Regions from separate parts of the Pseudomonas sp. NIBRBAC000502773 genome, predicted to be linked through region 2. Evidence: predicted binding sites of a transcription regulator. Region 2 holds the regulator's gene; each other region holds the start of a gene.
The links. The regulator FliA, encoded in region 2, starts transcription of late flagellar genes. The targets are predictions, from matches to a motif close to CTAAAGTTTNNNNNNNNNNNGCCGNTAA.

Region 1: NIBR502773_RS00790 (methyl-accepting chemotaxis protein) is a predicted target of FliA. The motif match lies at 4,581-4,608, and genes of this name have one in related genera.
Region 3: NIBR502773_RS29100 (methyl-accepting chemotaxis protein) is a predicted target of FliA. The motif match lies at 3,410-3,437, and genes of this name have one in related genera.

Annotation. Positions count from the first base shown of each region.
Region 1 covers NZ_CP041189.1:192,809-198,878, forward strand. The annotation lists gene NIBR502773_RS00760 (dienelactone hydrolase) at 1-1,007, opposite strand, end outside; gene NIBR502773_RS00765 (FMN-dependent NADH-azoreductase) at 1,248-1,859, opposite strand; gene NIBR502773_RS00770 (LysR substrate-binding domain-containing protein) at 1,986-2,894, shown strand; gene NIBR502773_RS00775 (MmcQ/YjbR family DNA-binding protein) at 2,891-3,253, shown strand; gene NIBR502773_RS00780 (DUF1294 domain-containing protein) at 3,236-3,619, opposite strand; gene NIBR502773_RS00785 (undecaprenyl-diphosphate phosphatase) at 3,616-4,446, opposite strand; gene NIBR502773_RS00790 (methyl-accepting chemotaxis protein) at 4,676-6,070, shown strand, end outside.
Region 2 covers NZ_CP041189.1:1,476,818-1,482,887, forward strand. The annotation lists gene NIBR502773_RS06655 (chemotaxis response regulator protein-glutamate methylesterase) at 1-101, opposite strand, end outside; gene NIBR502773_RS06660 (chemotaxis protein CheA) at 150-2,372, opposite strand; gene NIBR502773_RS06665 (protein phosphatase CheZ) at 2,384-3,172, opposite strand; gene NIBR502773_RS06670 (chemotaxis response regulator CheY) at 3,191-3,565, opposite strand; gene fliA (RNA polymerase sigma factor FliA) at 3,736-4,476, opposite strand; gene fleN (flagellar synthesis regulator FleN) at 4,473-5,306, opposite strand; gene flhF (flagellar biosynthesis protein FlhF) at 5,412-6,070, opposite strand, start outside.
Region 3 covers NZ_CP041189.1:6,357,315-6,363,384, forward strand. The annotation lists gene NIBR502773_RS29090 (DUF3108 domain-containing protein) at 1-482, opposite strand, end outside; gene NIBR502773_RS29095 (OmpA family protein) at 749-1,717, shown strand; gene NIBR502773_RS29100 (methyl-accepting chemotaxis protein) at 1,800-3,293, opposite strand; gene NIBR502773_RS29105 (TonB-dependent siderophore receptor) at 3,606-5,768, opposite strand; gene NIBR502773_RS29110 (Lrp/AsnC family transcriptional regulator) at 5,955-6,070, opposite strand, start outside.

The DNA.
Region 1 (6,070 bases), 1.3 Mb from region 2:
GTAGCCTGGCCGAGGGTGTGGCTGAAAAAACGCCCGGCCTCGGAGATCAGGTCGCGGTGGATACCTTCACGGTCGACGCCGTCGGCATCGGTGCAGATCGCCGGCATCGCGGCCAGTTGGTCGCTGTCGCACGGCGCCATGAACACGAAGTGCCCTGCCCCCGCCAGCAGCTTGAAGTCCGGTGGCTCCGGCAGTTTGCGTGCCAGGGCGGCGGCGTTCTTGTCGACCGCCACCAGCTTGTCGCCGTCGCCGCTATAGAGCAGCACCGGCACATGCACGTCGGCCAGGGTGTGGCGGCCGAACATCAGGCTCAAAGGCGCCATCAACATCAAGGCATGAATGCGCGGATCGGATTGCGGTTGCAGGTCGTCACGGTCCACCACCAGTTCGCCCTTGGTGGTGCAGGCATCACGATCTTCGGGGCGTTCCTGGCAATAGCGGCGCAGGCGGTCAAAGTCCGGCTTGGCTCCCGCCAGGATCAACGCGGTTTCGCCACCGGCCGAATAGCCGATAACACCCACCTGATCGACGTTGACGAACGGCGACAGCATCGGGTCGGCCAGCGTCGCGGTGATCGCTTCGGAAATCTGGATCGGCCGGCCGTACAGGTTACTCACCGTGCCCAGGCGGCTGTGGTCCTTATAGTTATCGCCGGGATGCAACACCGCGACCACCACAAAGCCTTTGCGCGCCAGGGAGGTGGCCAGGTCATGCAGGGCCAGCGGCGTACCGGTGTTGCCATGGGACAGCATCAACATCGGGAAGCGGCCAATGGCGATCTTGGAATCTTCGCTGGCGGCGACGTGATAGGGACCCAGTTGCGTGCTGTGTTCAGCGTCGGTCGATGGGTAGAAGGCCACGGCTTTCATCGGCTGCTGGTCCAGCGGGTCGAGAAAGCTCATGCGGTGGAAGCCCACACTCCAATGGGGGTGCGGCGCGGGCGCGGCGTGCACTGAAATCAGGCCGCCGAGCAGGGAAAGAACCATAACAGCACAAAGACGCATCATGAGGATGTCCACCTTTGCTGCGTGACCACGTTCAACACCCGCGGCATGTCTATATGAAAAGTCCATGGTTCAAGGCACTCGCATCGGGTGATAAACCCATGCGTGCATAACCTGGGCCAAAGTAATGACAACGGGTAAACGAAAAAACTCCGTACTCCGGTCGTTTCAGGCGACAAGAATACAGAGTTTAGGCGCCCGGCTTCGGATTGAAACCGAGCAGAGGCGAAATTTACATAAGCCTTACGCAGCGGCGAACAATTGTTCGTTGATGAGCACGTTGGCGTCGCTCAGGGATTTGCTGCGCACTTCATCACCGTAGGCCAGGCCATGGGCGCGGACGAATTCGATGTCGGTAATGCCGAGGAAGCCCAGCATCACTTTGAGGTATTCCTCGTGGGCCACACCGGTTGCCTGGCCGACATGCATGCCGCCGGAGGTGGACACAATGACGACTTTCTTGTTACCGCACAGGCCTTCAGGGCCCGCTTCGGTGTAACGGAAGGTCTGGCCGGCAACGGCGATGCGGTCGATCCAGGCTTTCAACTGGGTTGGAATGGTGAAGTTGTACATCGGCGCACCGATCACCACGGCGTCGGCGGCGAGGAATTCGGCCAGGCTGTTGGCACTCAGGTCGGCCTCGTGTTGTTGCGCGGCGTCACGCAATTCGGCGGCGGTGCCCAGGGCGCCCAGGGTCGCGCCGGAGAAGTGGTTGATGCCTTCGCTGGCGAGGTCGCGGTAGGTCACTTCCACACCTGGCTCGGCCGCTTGCCAGGCCTTGACCACGCCAGCGCTGAGCTGACGGGAAGCCGAGTTGTCGCCGAGGATGCTGGAATCGATGTGCAACAGTTTCATGGTGGATCTCCGAGTGTGGGATCGACAGTGGCGATCAGATGAAGGGGATGCTACGCATGAAACCAATAGTCGATAAGACGCCTGAAATGCGATAGTTTGTCCCACTGACAGGACAATAGGCTGACCATGCAAGACCTCAACGACCTCTACTATTTTGCCAAAGTCGTCGAAGCCGGCGGCTTCGCGGCGGCCGGACGGCTGTTGGGCATTCCCAAGTCGCGGCTGTCGCGGCGCATTGCCGAGCTGGAAGAGCGCCTCGGCGCGCGCCTGCTGCAACGCACCACGCGGCAACTGACCCTGACCGCCGTCGGCGAGCGCTACCTGCGCCACTGCCAGGCGATGCTGCTGGAAGCGGAAATGGCCGACGAGGCCGTCGCCAGCATGTCCAGTGAACCGCGCGGGCGGCTGAGGGTGACGTGCCCGGTGGGCCTGGCGCAAAACATGATGCCGGATGTGGTCGCGGGTTTTCTGGCTGCCCACCCCCAGGTGCAGCTGGAGATGACCCTGGTCAACCGCCGTGTCGACCTGGTAGCCGAAGGCATCGATGTGGCGCTGCGCGTGCGCGAACTGGGCGATGAAGACCCGCTGCTGGTCACCAAGCGCCTGCGCCCCGCCCAGACGGCCCTGGTCGCCAGCCCGAACTTTTTGCACGGTCGGCACATCAACACCCTCGACGACCTCAAGCAACTGCCGATACTCGGCGCGCTGGAAGCTGACCGCATGGTGCACCAACGCATCCTCGATCCCGAAGGCAACCCCCACGACCTGGTGATGGAAGCGCGCCTGGGCGTCGATGACTTCAACGTACGCAAGGCCAGCGCCATCATGGGCCTGGGCTTTACCGTGCTGCCAATGATGTACTGCGAAGAAGAACTGGCCAGCGGCCGGCTCGTACAGTTGCTGCCGGAGTGGTCGTTGCCGGGCGGCTGGCTGCAGGCCGTCTACCCGCATCGCCGTGGCGTGCTGCCGGCGATTCGCGCCTGGATCGATTACCTGGAAGAAGGCTTCAAAAGCTGCGGAGACCGCCTGCTATGAAAATGACCGAAGCACAGGTCGCGACGTTCTGCCTGAGCCTGCCCGGCGCGCGGGAAGACTACAAATGGGGCGGCGTGCGGGTGTTCTCGATCGCCGGCAACAAGATGTTCGCCCTGCAGAATCTGCGCGGCGACTCGCTGGCGTTCAAGGTCGACAAGGAATTGTTCCTCGGCCATGTGGACCGTCCCGGCATCCACCCGGCGCCGTACCTGGCACGCGCGCAGTGGATCATCATGAACACGCCCTACCCGCTGGGGGCCGAGGAACTGCGTAGCCTGTTGCAGCGCTCCCACCAGTTGGTGGTGAGCAAACTGCCCAAGCGCACGCAGGTGGGGTTGCTGCTAGAGAACGGACAGTAGCGTGCCGCCGAGGAACAACTGGTCCAGCCAGAACACCTGGTGCAACAACACGATCACCCAGAACAGCACCTGGTAAGACACCTTGCGTGTCTTGTGCCGGAACACCTGCTGGGCAATCAGCGCCCCCGGCCAGCCGCCCGCCAGTTCCACGGCGTGGAGGATGTTTTCCGGGGTGCGCCAACTGTCGGTGCGGGCCTTGCGCTTGTCGCTCCAATACAGGAAAAACGCGATCACGCTGACCACCCCATAGGCCACCAGCGGGATCACGGTTTCGCCGCGTTGCCACACCAATACCGACCCCACCAGCGGCGCCGCGCACAGCAGCACAAAGATCGCCGCTTTCAAGCGCGGATGCTGAATCATCATGCCTTGGCCGCTGCCCAGTCGATCCAGCCGAATTGCCAGGTCGCCAGGATCAACAGGCCGAACGCAATGCGGTACCAGGCGAACGCCGCGTAGCTATGGCTGGCGATGAACTTGAGCAGGCCCTTGACCGCGATCATCGCGAAGATGAACGAGGTGACGAAGCCGATGGCGAACACCGGCAGCTCCGCCGGCTGGAACAGATCGCGGTATTTGTAGCCCGAGTACACCGCCGCACCGACCATGGTCGGCATGGCCAGGAAGAACGAAAACTCGGTGGCGGTCTTGCGCGACAGGCCGAACAGCAGGCCGCCGATGATGGTCGAGCCGGAGCGCGACGTACCTGGGATCATCGCCAGGCACTGGGCAAAACCGACCTTGAGCGCGTCTTTCCAGGTGATGTCATCGACGCTTTCCGCATGCACTTCATGCTCGCGGCGTTCGGCCCACAGCATGACAATGCCGCCAATCACCAACGCGGTGGCCACGGTGATCGGGTTGAACAGGTAATGGTGAATCAGGTCGGCAAAGATCACCCCCAGGACCACGGCGGGCAGGAACGCGATCAGCAGGTTGACCGTGAAGCGTTGGGCATTGCGCTGGGTCGGCAAGCCGGTGACCACATCGAGGATCTTGCGCCGGAATTCCCAGACCACCGCGAGGATGGCGCCCAGCTGGATGATGATGTTGAACGCCATGGCGCGTTCGCCGCCGAAGTCGAGCAAATCGGCGACGATAATCTGGTGGCCGGTGCTGGAGATCGGCAGGAACTCGGTAAGCCCCTCCACGACGCCAAGAATCAATGCCTGAATGGCGGTCCAAAAATCCATGCTTCCCCCAAAGGTCATGCGCTGTGGCATGCCTTATCAATCTTTTAATGGTTCACTGACGAGCGCACTCAAGTGCCCGGTGTTGACCATGGTCAATGCCGGCCTGCAAAAATTCTGTGAAAAATCAGGCAGTACTCAGGTTTTGCGATTTCAGGCCGAAAGCCTATCAGACAAGGCGTAAAAGTCGATGCGACGCCCACAATTATAAAAAGCCCGGAGTGACAGGACGATGAACAGTTTGCGCAATATGTCGATCAGCCGACGCCTCTGGATGATCCTGATCGTCGCCGTGCTGATGCTGATGGCCCTGGGTTTGCTGATGCTCAAGCAGATCCACGACGACCTGTACCAGGCCAAGCGCCAGCAGACCCAGCACGTGGTCCAGACCGCCAGCGGGATCCTGACGTTTTATCACAGCCTCGAAACCACCGGGGTTATGACCCGCGAAGCGGCGCAAAAACAAGCCCTGAGCGCAGTGCGCGGCTTGCGCTATGACCACGACGACTATTTCTGGATCAATGACCTCACCCCCGTGATGATCATGCACCCGGCCAACCCCAAGCTGGACGGCCAGAATCTCTCGGCCATCCGCGATCCCGACGGGTTTGCCGTGTTCAACGAGTTCGTGATCCTGGCCAAGGCCAAGGGTGCCGGCATCATCAACTACCGCTGGCCGAAGCCGGGTGCGGAGGCGCCGGTGGCGAAAACCTCGTATATCCAGTTGTTCGAGCCGTGGGGCTGGATCATCGGCTCCGGCGTGTACGTGGACGATGTGCAGGCCGAGTTCAACAGCCAAGTGTGGAAGGCCTCGCTTATCGTCCTCGGCATCGCACTGGTGATGGCCCTGCTCGTATCGCTGATTGCCCGCAGCATCGTGCGCCCCTTGCAGGATGCGGTGAATGCCATGGGCAATATCGCCAGCGGCGAAAGCGACCTGACCCGCAGCCTCGACGCCCACGGCCGCGACGAAGTCACCCAGCTGTCCCAGCACTTCAACACCTTCACGGCCAAGCTGCGCCAGGTCGTCAGCCAGTTGCAGGTGTGCGCCAACGCCCTGGGGCAGTCGTCCACGGAACTGGGCAACAACGCGACCCAGGCCCACGACCGCAGCCAGCAGCAGTCCCAGCAGATGGAACTGGTGGCCACCGCCATCAATGAAGTCACCTACGGCGTGCAGGACGTGGCCAAGAACGCCGAACACGCCGCCAGCGAAATGCGCGATGCCCAGGCCCAGGCGCAGCAAGGCCAGGTCAATATCGACAGCAGCCTGCAGCAGATCGACCAACTCTCCACCACCATCAGCCAGGCCGTGGAAGTGATCCGCACCTTGTCCAGCGAAAGCACGCAGATCGGTGGTGTGTTGGAAGTGATCCGCTCCATCGCCGACCAGACCAACCTGCTGGCCCTCAACGCCGCCATCGAAGCGGCGCGCGCCGGGGAACAAGGCCGTGGTTTTGCCGTGGTGGCCGATGAAGTCCGCCTGCTGGCCCAGCGCACGCAGAAATCCACCGCCGAGATCCAGGCGATGATCGAGCGCCTGCAAGGTCACTCGGAAGCCGCGGTCAAGGTGATCAGCGACAGCCACAGCGCCTCGCAACTGACCATCGAACAAGCCGGCCAGGCC
Region 2 (6,070 bases):
GCCGTGCCGACCACCTGGATGCTTGGATCGGCGGAAAGAATTTCCGAGACGCGGCGGCGGAAGAAACCCGAATCGTCCACCACCAGGACCTTGACTGCCATAAACACTCCGTTAGGTGGGGCGGGCAATACCGCCCTGCCCCACCAGAATCAAATACGCCGAGCGGCGTAACGCTTGAGCATGCTCGGAACATCGAGAATCAGCGCGATCCGACCGTCACCGGTGATGGTCGCGCCCGACATGCCCGGGGTTCCCTGCAGCATTTTGCCCAAAGGCTTGATGACCACTTCTTCCTGGCCCACCAGTTGATCGACGACAAAGCCGATACGCTGGGTGCCCACGGAGAGGATCACCACATGGCCTTCGCGCTGCTCTTCATGGGCGGCCGATGCAACCAGCCAGCGCTTGAGGTAGAACAGAGGCAACGCCTTGTCCCGCACGATCACCACTTCCTGGCCGTCGACCACGTTGGTGCGCGACAGGTCGAGGTGGAAGATCTCGTTGACGTTGACCAGCGGGAAGGCGAATGCCTGGTTGCCCAGCATCACCATCAGGGTCGGCATGATCGCCAGGGTCAACGGCACCTTGATGACGATCTTGGAGCCCTGGCCCTTGGTCGAGTAGATGTTGATCGAGCCGTTGAGCTGGCTGATCTTGGTCTTCACCACGTCCATGCCCACGCCACGGCCCGACACGTCGGAAATCTCGGTCTTGGTCGAGAAGCCGGGGGCGAAGATCAGGTTGTAGCACTCGGTGTCGGTCAGGCGGTCGGCGGCGTCCTTGTCCATCACGCCGCGCTTGACCGCGATATTGCGCAGGATGGTCGGGTCCATGCCCTTGCCGTCATCGGTGATCGACAGCAGGATGTGGTCGCCTTCCTGCTCGGCCGCCAGGATCACTTTGCCGCCACGGGACTTGCCCGAGGCCTCGCGTTCTTCCGGGGTTTCGACACCGTGGTCGACAGCGTTGCGCACCAAGTGGACCAGCGGGTCGGCCAGGGCCTCGACAAGGTTCTTGTCGAGGTCGGTTTCTTCACCCACCAGTTCCAGGTTGATCTCTTTCTTCAGCTGGCGCGCGAGGTCGCGAACCAGGCGCGGGAAGCGACCGAAGACTTTCTTGATCGGCTGCATGCGCGTTTTCATCACCGCGGTCTGCAGGTCGGCGGTGACCACGTCGAGGTTCGACACGGCCTTCTGCATGGCCTCATCGCCACTGCTCAGGCCCAGGCGCACCAGGCGGTTACGCACCAGTACCAGCTCGCCGACCATGTTCATGATGTCGTCCAGCCGCGCGGTATCGACCCGCACGGTGGTTTCGGCTTCACTGGCCGGTTTTTCCGCGACCGGCGCCGCAGCGGCACGCGCTGGAGCCGGGGCAGCAGTCGGCGCAGGCGCAGGCTTGGCGGCGGGCGCGGCGGCTTTGGCGGCAACCGGTGCCGCCGTGGCTGCAGCAGCGGCCGGGGCGACTTCGGTGAACTTGCCCTTGCCGTGCAGATCGTCCAGCAGTGCTTCGAATTCGTGATCGGAGATCAACCCATCGTCCGCAGGCTTGGCGTCGGCAACGGGTGCTGCCGGGGCTGCGGCCGTCGCAGCGACGGCCGGCAAGGCATCGGCCGCGAAGGTGCCCTTGCCATGCAACTGGTCGAGCAACGCTTCGAATTCATCGTCAGTGATGTCGGTGCTGGCAGAAGCGGCAGGCGCATCCGCAGCACCGGCGGCGGCACTGGCAGGCGCCACGGCGTCGGCGGCGAACTGGCCCTTGCCGTGCAATTGATCGAGCAGGGACTCGAACTCAGCGTCGGTAATGTCCTCGCTGGTCGGCGCGGCAGCCGGGGCAACCGCCGCCGGCGCTTCGGCCTCGGCCTTGACGGCACTGAGGGAGTTGAGCAGTTGCTCGAACTCGCTGTCCGTCACATCCGCTTCAGGCTCCGCCACCGGTTCCGGCTCGGGCGCGGCTTCGACCACCGGCGCTGCCGAGGTATCGGCCGGCTCCGCATAGCGCGCCAGGGCGGCCAGCAGTTCCGGAGTGGCTGCGGTAATCGGGGCACGCTCGCGCACTTCGCTGAACATGCCGTTGACCGCATCCAGTGCTTCGAGAATCACGTCCATCAACTCCGAATCAACGTGACGCTCACCCTTGCGCAGGATGTCGAACACGTTCTCGGCGATGTGGCAGCACTCCACCAGCTCATGGAGCTGGAGGAAGCCGGCGCCCCCTTTTACAGTATGAAAACCGCGAAAAATTGCATTGAGCAGGTTCGCATCATCCGGGCGGCTTTCCAGCTCGACCAGTTGTTCGGACAGTTGCTCTAAAATTTCGCCGGCCTCTACAAGGAAATCCTGAAGGATCTCTTCATCGGCGCCGAAGCTCATGTGGGTGCTCCTTAGAAGCCTAAACTGGATAACAGGTCATCTACGTCATCCTGACCTGACACAACGTCTTCACGTTTATCGGCATGAATCTGCGGACCTTCACCCTTGGCGAGATGTTTTTGTGGATCTTTTTCAGAGAGGATCGCTTCGCGGTCATGTTCGATGCCGGCAAAACGGTCGACCTGGCCGGCCATGAGTACCAATTTGAGCAGGTTGCTTTCCACTTCGGTGACCAACTGGGTCACACGCTTGATCACCTGACCGGTCAGGTCCTGGTAATCCTGGGCGAGCAGAATGTCATTGAGGTTGCTGGAAACCATGCGGTTTTCCTGCTCGCTGCGTGACAAGAACCCTTCGACCCGACGGGCCAGCTCACGAAACTCTTCCGCACCGACTTCACGGCGCATGAAGCGGCCCCAGTCAACGCTCAGGGCGTGGGCTTCCGTGGCCATGCCGTTGACCAGGGGCGTGGCGTTTTCCACCAGGTCCATGGTGCGGTTAGCCGCCGCCTCGGTCAGCCTGACCACATAGGACAGGCGTTCGGTGGCGTCGGTGATCTGCGAAATCTCTTCGGCCTGGGGCATGTGCGGGTCAATCTGGAAATTGACGATCGCGCTGTGCAGCTCGCGTGTGAGCTTGCCCACTTCCTGGTACAGGCCTCGGTCACGGGTCTGGTTGAGCTCATGGATCAACTGCACCGCGTCGCCGAACTGGCCTTTTTCAAGGCTGTCAACCAACTGGTGAGCATGCTTTTTCAGGGTCGACTCAAAGTCTCCCTGTGACGTTTCTTTATGCTCCATAGCTCCCCCGCGATGGCATCAGCCGTGGATGCGTTCGAAGATCTTTTCGATCTTCTCTTTCAAGGCCTGTGCAGTGAATGGTTTGACCACGTAACCGTTGACCCCGGCCTGGGCGGCTTCGATGATCTGTTCACGCTTGGCTTCGGCGGTCACCATCAACACGGGAAGGCTGCGCAATTTTTCGTCGGCACGCACGTGGCGCAACAAGTCGATGCCGGTCATGCCCGGCATGTTCCAGTCCGTTACCAGAAAGTCGATGCTCCCGCTGTTGAGGATCGGAATCGCCGTAAGGCCGTCATCCGCCTCGACCGTGTTTGTGAACCCAAGGTCACGCAACAGGTTTTTTATGATCCGCCGCATCGTTGAGAAGTCATCAACGATGAGGATTTTCATGTTCTTGTCCAATTCGACCTCCAAGCAGTCTTAAACGCGCCCAGCACCTGGACGCGCCATTTCAATCAACAGGCATTACACAAAAAGGACTGCCAAGGGCACCACGGCCCGAGCCCGCGAAGGCCTATCACCTTCGCGGTATCGCTTTGCAATGCTCCCCACACTGCCTGTCAGCGCGCTCGCCACTCTCCCAGACGCCCCCGCAAGCGGGCCGCGCACTGGCTATGCAACTGGCTGACACGGGATTCGCTGACCCCCAGGACCTCACCGATTTCCTTGAGGTTCAGCTCTTCGTCGTAGTACAGCGCCAACACCAACCGCTCGCGCTCCGGCAAGTTGGCAATGGCGTCCGCCAACGCTCCCTGGAAACGCTCATCTTCCAGATCACGGGACGGCTCCATATGCGCGCTCGCGCCGTCCTCGTGCAGCCCTTCGTGTTCGCCGTCCTGTAACAGGTCGTCGAAACTGAACAGGCGGCTGCCCAAGGTATCGTTCAAAATCCCGTAATAATCGTCGAGACTCAATTGGAGTTCGGCCGCAACTTCGTGATCTTTAGCGTCGCGACCGGTTTTTGCTTCAATTGCACGAATTGCGTCACTGACCATGCGTGTATTGCGGTGCACCGAACGCGGCGCCCAGTCACCCTTGCGCACCTCGTCGAGCATCGCGCCACGTATGCGGATACCCGCATACGTCTCGAAGCTCGCGCCCTTGCTCGCGTCGTACTTGGTCGACACTTCGAGCAGGCCGATCATGCCCGCCTGGATCAGGTCTTCGACCTGGACGCTGGCGGGCAGGCGTGCCAGCAGGTGATAGGCAATTCGCTTGACCAGGGGCGCATAGCGCTCGATCAACTCGCCTTGGCTGTCACGGGCAGATTTCTTGTAAGCGTTATAGCCGTTCGCTGTCATAGCACCGGTCCTGCACTCGTCTGATGCACCAATCGCTCGACGAAAAACTCCAGATGCCCCCGAGGGTTGGCAGGCAACGGCCAGGTATCGACCTTCTGGGCAATAGCCTTGAACGCCAATGCGCACTTGGAACGAGGGAACGCTTCGTAGACTGCACGCTGCTTTTGCACAGCCTTGCGCACACACTCGTCGTAGGGAACTGCACCGACGTATTGTAAGGCGACATCGAGAAAGCGATCCGTGACCTTGGTCAACTTGGCGAACAGGTTGCGGCCTTCCTGCGGGCTCTGGGCCATGTTGGCCAGGACGCGGAAGCGGTTCATGCCGTAGTCACGGTTAAGCAGTTTGATCAGGGCGTAGGCGTCGGTGATCGAGGTGGGTTCATCGCAGACCACCAGCAAGACTTCCTGCGCAGCGCGCACAAAGCTGACCACGGACTCACCGATCCCGGCGGCGGTGTCGATCACCAGCACGTCGAGGTTGTCGCCGATGTCACTGAATGCCTGGATCAGGCCGGCATGCTGCGCCGGGCTCAGGTGCACCATGCTCTGGGTACCGGAGGCGGCCGGCACGATGCGGATCCCGCCAGGGCCCTGGAGCAGCACGTCACGCAGCTCACAGCGCCCCTCGATCACATCGGCCAGGGTATGTTTGGGCGTCAGTCCCAGCAGAACGTCGACGTTCGCCAGCCCCAGGTCAGCATCCAGCAGCATGACGCGACGGCCAAGCTCTGCCAGGGCCAGGGACAAATTCACTGACACGTTAGTTTTCCCGACGCCACCTTTGCCGCCGGTCACCGCGATCACCTGTACGGGATGCATGCTGCCCATTTTATTTCTTTACCTTGTCTTGCTTAGACGCAGGCTACATGGCTTGGCCGCGTGAATCGCTTGCAGACCATCGATGTAGGTACATTTCACGGTGTTCATCGCACCTCAACCCACCCGTTTTGCCGGGTTGTGGTAAAGGTCGGCGAACATATCGGCCATCGCTTCCTCGCTAGGCTCTTCTTGCATTTGCACGCTGACGGCGCGGCTGACCAGCTGATGACGGCGCGGCAGATGCAAATCATCCGGGATCCGCGGCCCGTCGGTCAGGTAGGCAACCGGTAGTTCATGGCTGATAGCCAGGCTCAACACTTCGCCCAGGCTGGCGGTTTCATCCAGTTTAGTCAGGATGCAACCGGCCAGACCGCAACGCTTGTAGCTATGGTACGCAGCGGTAAGAACCTGTTTCTGGCTGGTGGTTGCAAGCACCAGGTAATTTTTCGACTTGATGCCACGCCCGGCCAGGCTTTCCAGTTGCAGGCGCAACGCCGGATCGCTGGCCTGCAGGCCGGCGGTGTCGATCAGCACCACGCGCTTGCGCAGCAACGGATCGAGCGCGTTGGCCAGGGACTGGCCCGGATCGACATGGGTGACCGGCACATTGAGGATACGGCCCAGGGTCTTGAGCTGTTCCTGGGCGCCGATGCGATAGCTGTCCATGCTCACCAGCGCGATGTTGTTCGCGCCGTACTTGAGCACATAGCGCGCCGCCAGCTTGGCCAGGGTGGTGGTCTTGCCCATGCCGGCAGGGCCGACCATGGCGATCA
Region 3 (6,070 bases), 1.8 Mb from region 2:
GTCTCGCGGCCGTGGTAGGTCAGCTTTTCTGATACCTCAAACTCAAGCGTGGTGCCGCCGCTGACGACCTGGTTCTTGTAACTGACGGCGACTGTCTGCCCAGGTTGTAAATCCAGCGGCGTGGTGGGAGGCGGGGTGTAAAGGGTCGTGGTCAACGAAGGCCCGGCACCGTGCCGATCACCATAGCGAATCAGCTGGCCGTCCTTGATTTGCGCAAAGGTGGTCGTTAAATACACCGGCGAATTGCTTATGAACGTGGTGTGTAATGACGCCACCGGGTTGGCCCCGGCGAAGTCTTCAGGGCCCAGCGTTTCGGTTTTACTACGATTGGTTACCGCAGAGGTGTTGTCGCGACTTTCAGACTCCACAACGGTGCCGGCCTGGAAATCCGCTTCATTGGTACACGGCGCCGATGAGGCCGTAGCAGCAACGGCCGCCTCGGTCCAGGTAGCGCTGGTGGTTAACAGCGAGATCAAGGTCATCGCCAGCGCAGCGTTCATTTCAATTTTTCTGGTGGTTATAGGTTTCAAAAAAAGCATCCCTGTTCAATACGATCGGCAGCGTCGAATAGCGTAGAAAAGACCTGTTAGAGCGCGAACAACTGTGATCCAGCGCCAAAGCGCGATGCAATAGGGCAGCTGTGCTATTGAGTTATCTCGATAGCCCCGGTTTTATAAGCAGCCAACGACAGCAGCACCCTTTATCCGCTCGACCATCACCCTGGGTGCTAAGGATTTGCGGGAATAACATGACGTTAGTGAAAAAAACAGCAGCGACTACCCTGGTTTTAATCGTCACCCTGGGGCTGAGCATTCAAGCCTCGTCATTCGAGAGCGGAGCAGACAACACGGTATTCGATGCCGCGAGCCTTAACGTGTCGAACGTGCCGTTGGGCGCCTTTCCCTACATCGCCCTTCCCGACGGATATGTCATCGCCACCGCGCCCGATGTCTCCGACTTTGATCAGGTACCCTTCTGGACCGGGGATCGCCTGGCAGTGGTAGAAGGCAAGGTCTGGTCAGCCCATATCGACGCCGAGCAGGGCAAGGCGTTCTCCGACCTGGAATTGCAGCGCAACCTCGAGTCCGTAGTGTCCTCGTTGGGCGGCAGCAAGATCTTCGATGGCAGGATTCCGGAAGACCCTGGCCAGAAGATCAAAGAATGGCCGCGGGACTTTGCGCTTAAATACAACAGTGGCCTGGGGGACATTTGGAATAACGCCGCGCAGGTGTTTGTTATCCATCGCGCCGACCGCGATATCTGGATTCATTTGTGCAGCTACGCGTTCGGCGGCGGCCTGCTGATTGCCGAAACCAAACCGCTGCAAATAACGGCCAGCCTGTTGCCGGCCAGTGAACTGAAAGCGCAGATAGATAAAACCGGCAAGGTGGCATTGCACATCAACTTTGCGACTGACCAGACCCGCATCCTTCCGGGTTCACAGCCACAGATCGAACAAGTGTTGTTGTTACTCAAGCAAAATACGTCGTTGAAACTGGCCATTAACGGCTACACCGATCACACCGGTGATCCCGCGCACAACAAGACACTGTCATACGGCCGCGCCAAGGCCGTCGAGGCCGCCATCACCGCCAAGGGCATCGACGCAGCGAGGTTATCTGCGGCCGGATTTGGCGAGGCTGACCCGGTGGCCGACAACGCCACCGAGGCAGGCAAAGCTGAAAACCGCAGGGTCGAGCTGGTCAAGCAAGACTAAGCGAACGCTCAGGACCAGGGGCGGCCCGGGCCGTCAAGACGAGACCCGTGATGGCTTCCGGCCGATGGCGAGCCCCAAACTATCACGGGTGAAACCGCCTCCCCAACGCATCCAACCGCACCGCAATCGGCGGCAGCTGCTCGCTGCTCCTGGCCAGCATCTCCACGTCGTCAGCGGTGTTTTGCGCAATGCTCTGCACCGATTGCAAGCGCCCGACAATCGCCTGATTCGCCGAAGTCTGTTCGCGTGTGGTGGAGACAATCCGCCCATTCAGCGCATCGATCTGAGTAATGTCATTGCCCACCGCTCGCAGCATTTCCACTGCCAGCTGGCTGTCCTCCACACACCGTTCCACGCCCTGGCGGCTGTCGTGCATGGCTTCCACGGCCTGGCGGCTGCCTTGCTGCAGGCCTTCGATGATGGTTTTGATTTCCTGGGTGGAGACGGCGGTGCGTTGCGCCAGGCTGCGCACTTCGTCGGCGACGACGGCGAAGCCGCGGCCTTGTTCGCCGGCGCGGGCGGCTTCGATGGCGGCGTTGAGGGCGAGGAGGTTGGTCTGGTTAGCGATGCTGCTGATGACTTCCAGTACCGAGCCGATTTGTTCGGCCTGGACCGCCAGGCCTTGGACGGTGTGGTGGGTGCCTTCCAGGCGTGTGGCCAGTTGGGTGATTTCGTGTTGGGCGCGGCCGACGCTTTCCTGGCCACGCAGGATTTGTTGGCTGGCGACGCCCGCGTGTTCAACCGCTTCTTCGACGTGCACCGTAATGTGGCCCATGGCGTCTTCCATGCGCTGCATGGAGTCGGTCATTTGCGCGATTTCGGCCAGTTGGTGGCGAGCGCCTTTTTCCAGGGTACCGCTGGCGTGGGCCAGTTCCTGGCCGAGTTGGCCGAGGCCGTGGGAGTCGCGGGCGACGCCGTCGATGAGGTGGGTGATTTGTTGCAGGAAATGGTCAAAGCGCTTGGCAAGGGAGACGTGCACCTTGCCTTCACCTTTGGCGCTTTCCACGGTGAATTGGGTGGTGACGGCGAGCATTTTTTCCAGCATTTCCTCGCTTTCCACCGCCTCGGCCTGGCTGTTCACCGCGAGGTAGAGCAGGGCGATGGTTTCCATCACGACGTAGAAGGCGTGGACAAACACCATGGTCCAACCGCCGTGATGCGCCATCACGAACACCGGGAAGCCTTGATGCTGCAACGCATGGAACACCAAGTGGTGCACGGCAATCGTCAGGGCGGCCACCAGGATCGGCAGCCAGTCTCGATAGAACGTCAGCACCGCCAGCAGCGCGAAAATCCCGAAGTGCGCTTCGATCACGCCCTGGGCCTGGTTGATGTGCAGCGCCGCCATGACCATCAAGCCCGCGCCCAGTGCGCAACGCATCACCCGTGTGCCGCCGATGGCGCGGTAGAGCGCGGTGAGCACCGTGCTGGTACCGCCCCCGACGACAATCGCCTGGGTCAGGGTATCGTGCCAGAACGCAAGCCCGACGGAGAACAGCGTCATCAGCCAGATCAATGCCAGCATGATGCGGTCTGCCTTGCGGTAGTGCTCCAGGAAACGTACGCGTGCGGGCATTCACTCTTACTCCATGTGGTCTGGCAAGGATCAAAGCATGCGGCGTGCCACTACGGCCCGCGGGTACAGAGCAAAGCCGGTATCAGGCACTTTGCAGGTGCAGGGAACCAAAAAGCTTATCGGCATTGGGGGAGGGGACTTTAAGCGCGAACGCGTTTGGAGGGGGCAGAATACATTCCTGGTGGCAAGCGGGGTCAATGTGGGAGGGGGCTTGCTCCCGATAGCGGTAGCACAGTCACAGCATTCTTGACTGACCCACCGCTATCGGGAGCAAGCCCCCTCCCACATTAGGACCCCCTTTTGCCAGGTGGATCAGAAGCTGTACTTGGCCGTCAGCATCATGTTGCGTGGGGTGCCGTAGGCATCACCGCCATAGCTCACGGAGTTGGCGATGCTGGAGTAATAGCGGCGGTCGAAGATGTTGTTGGCGTTGAGCTGCAGGTCGAGGTGGTCGTTGACCTTGTAGCCGGCCATCAGGTCGGTGACGGCGTAGGCCCCCTGTTGGAGGCGGTAGGTGCTGCCGTCAGCCAGCTTGACGTCGTTGTACAGGCGGCTTTGCCAGGAGATGTTGCCGCCCACGCGCAGTTTCTCCAGCGGGCCCTGGAAGTTGTAGCGGGTGGTCAGCTTGAACAGGTGCTCCGGAACGTCCGTGTCGTACTGCTTGTTGACCTTCTGCGGGTTGGCTTCATCCTTGATGGTGTGGGTACGCGCGTAGGTGTAGCCACCGCCGACCTGCCAGTTCTCGGTCAGCGCGCCTTGCAGTTCGAAGTCGATCCCCTGGCTGCGAATCTCGCCGGAGGCCTCATAGCACTCCGTCTGTGGGCAGTTTTGCACGGTCACCTGGGTGGCGCGATTTTCCTGGTCGACACGGAACAGCGCCACGCTCGCATTCAGCGCGCCACCCAGGTATTCGCCCTTGATGCCGACCTCGTAGTTCTTGCCGACAATCGGCTTGACCGGAGTGCCGGAGGTGTCCTTGGCGCTCTGCGGCGTAAAGATGTCGCTGTAGCTGACGTACACCGAGTGGTGATCGTCCAGCTCGTAGATCAGCCCCGCGTAGCGGGTGAGGTTGCGGGTGACGTGATAGTCGCCGTCGTTGCTGCCGTGGGCATCGTAGTCATACCAGTCCAGGCGCCCGCCGAGTATCAGCTTCAACGGGTCCGCCAGGCTCAGGCGCGTGGTCACGTAGACACCGTCCTGGGTGGTGACTTCACGGTCGTTGGTGGTGTGGACGAAGTCCGGTTTGCCCGCGGTGAGGGGCCAGTTGGTGTCGTAGGGGCTGTAGTTGTGGGTGGTCATGTCGTAGATGCGTCGGCTGGCGCCCACCACCAGTTCATGGGTGCGCCCGAATGCCTGGAACGGGCCGCTGGCAAAGGCGTCGACACCGGCCTGGTTTTCATCGTAGGCGGCCTGGTAGACCGTGCGCGCCAGGGTGTTGTTGACCCAGCGCGACTGGTAGGAACCGGAAAACAACGCGTTCTGTTCGGCGTAGTTGGCGTTGACCTGAAGCTTCCAGTCATTGGCCAGGCGCTGGCGCAGTTCGGCGAAGACCGTGTTGATTTCCTGGTCCTTGTTCTCCCAGTCGGTACCGGGATTGTAGGAGCGCGGCAGGTCCAGGTGATGGCCGTCCTGGCCGATCATCGACGAGCCCCAGAAGTAGTTGGTCTTGTCCTTCTGGTTCGAGAAGCCGAGGGTCAGTGTGGTGTCTTCGCTCAGGTCGGCCTCGGTGACGGCATAGAACAGGCCGTGATAGGACTCGGCGTTGTCGATGAAGCTGTTGGCGTCGCGGTAGGAGGTGACCACCCGGCCGCGCCAGGTGCCGCTGTCATTGAGCGGGCTGGAGGCGTCGAGCTCGCCACGGTAGTCGTCCCAGCTGCCGGCGGCGCCGGTGAGGGTGACTTTCTGTTCGTCCAGCGGCCGCTTGCGGACCAGGTTGATGGCCGCCGACGGGTTGCCCGCACCGGTCACCAGGCCGGTGGCGCCACGCACGACCTCGACACGGTCGAACATCGCCAGGTTCGGCTGGGCGCCTACGGAAACGCCGTTGTAGCCGCTGGGGATGCCGTCGTACATCAGGTTGTCGATGTCGAAGCCGCGTGAGGTGTAGGACTGCCGGCCTGGGCCGCTGGAATAGTTGAGGAATAGCCCAGGCGTGGCATTGACCACGTCGTTGATGCTGGTCATCCCCTGGTCATCCATGCGCTGGCGCGTGATGACGGTGACGGCCTGTGGGGTTTCACGCAGGGTGAGGGGCAGTTTGGTCGCGGTTTTCATCGCGCCGGTGGTGTACGACTGCGTGCCCTCGGTGGTTTCGCCCAGTTGTTGCTCGCCGGAGATCCGGGTGGCCCCAAGCTCCAACGTGGTTGCAGGCGTTTCAGCGTCGGCGGCGAAGGCCGCGTGCGAGGTGGCGAGGCACACCGCCAAAGCGATCAGACTGGGTGTAAAACCTTTACCGCCGTGTTGTTGCACAGACATGGAACGGACTCTCCCCTAAGTGCCGTCCGTGGCGAATAATAAATCTGTTGATAATTATTCGCATTAGTTTGGCAGATTAAATCTGTCGGAAAAAGCCTTTGGGGAGAATTAGTTAACGAATTTTTCACATCTGCAGGGCAGGCTTTTGGCCATTACCTGCCGTCGGCGAGTGATTTTTTTGCGTGTTCAATCGCGCTTCGGAATCGCCATCCGACTCGTCGCCTTCACCTCGCGCAGCGCCAGGCTCGACTGGATCGACGCAATCCCCAGCTGCCGTCGCAGCACGCTTTCGACAAATTCGC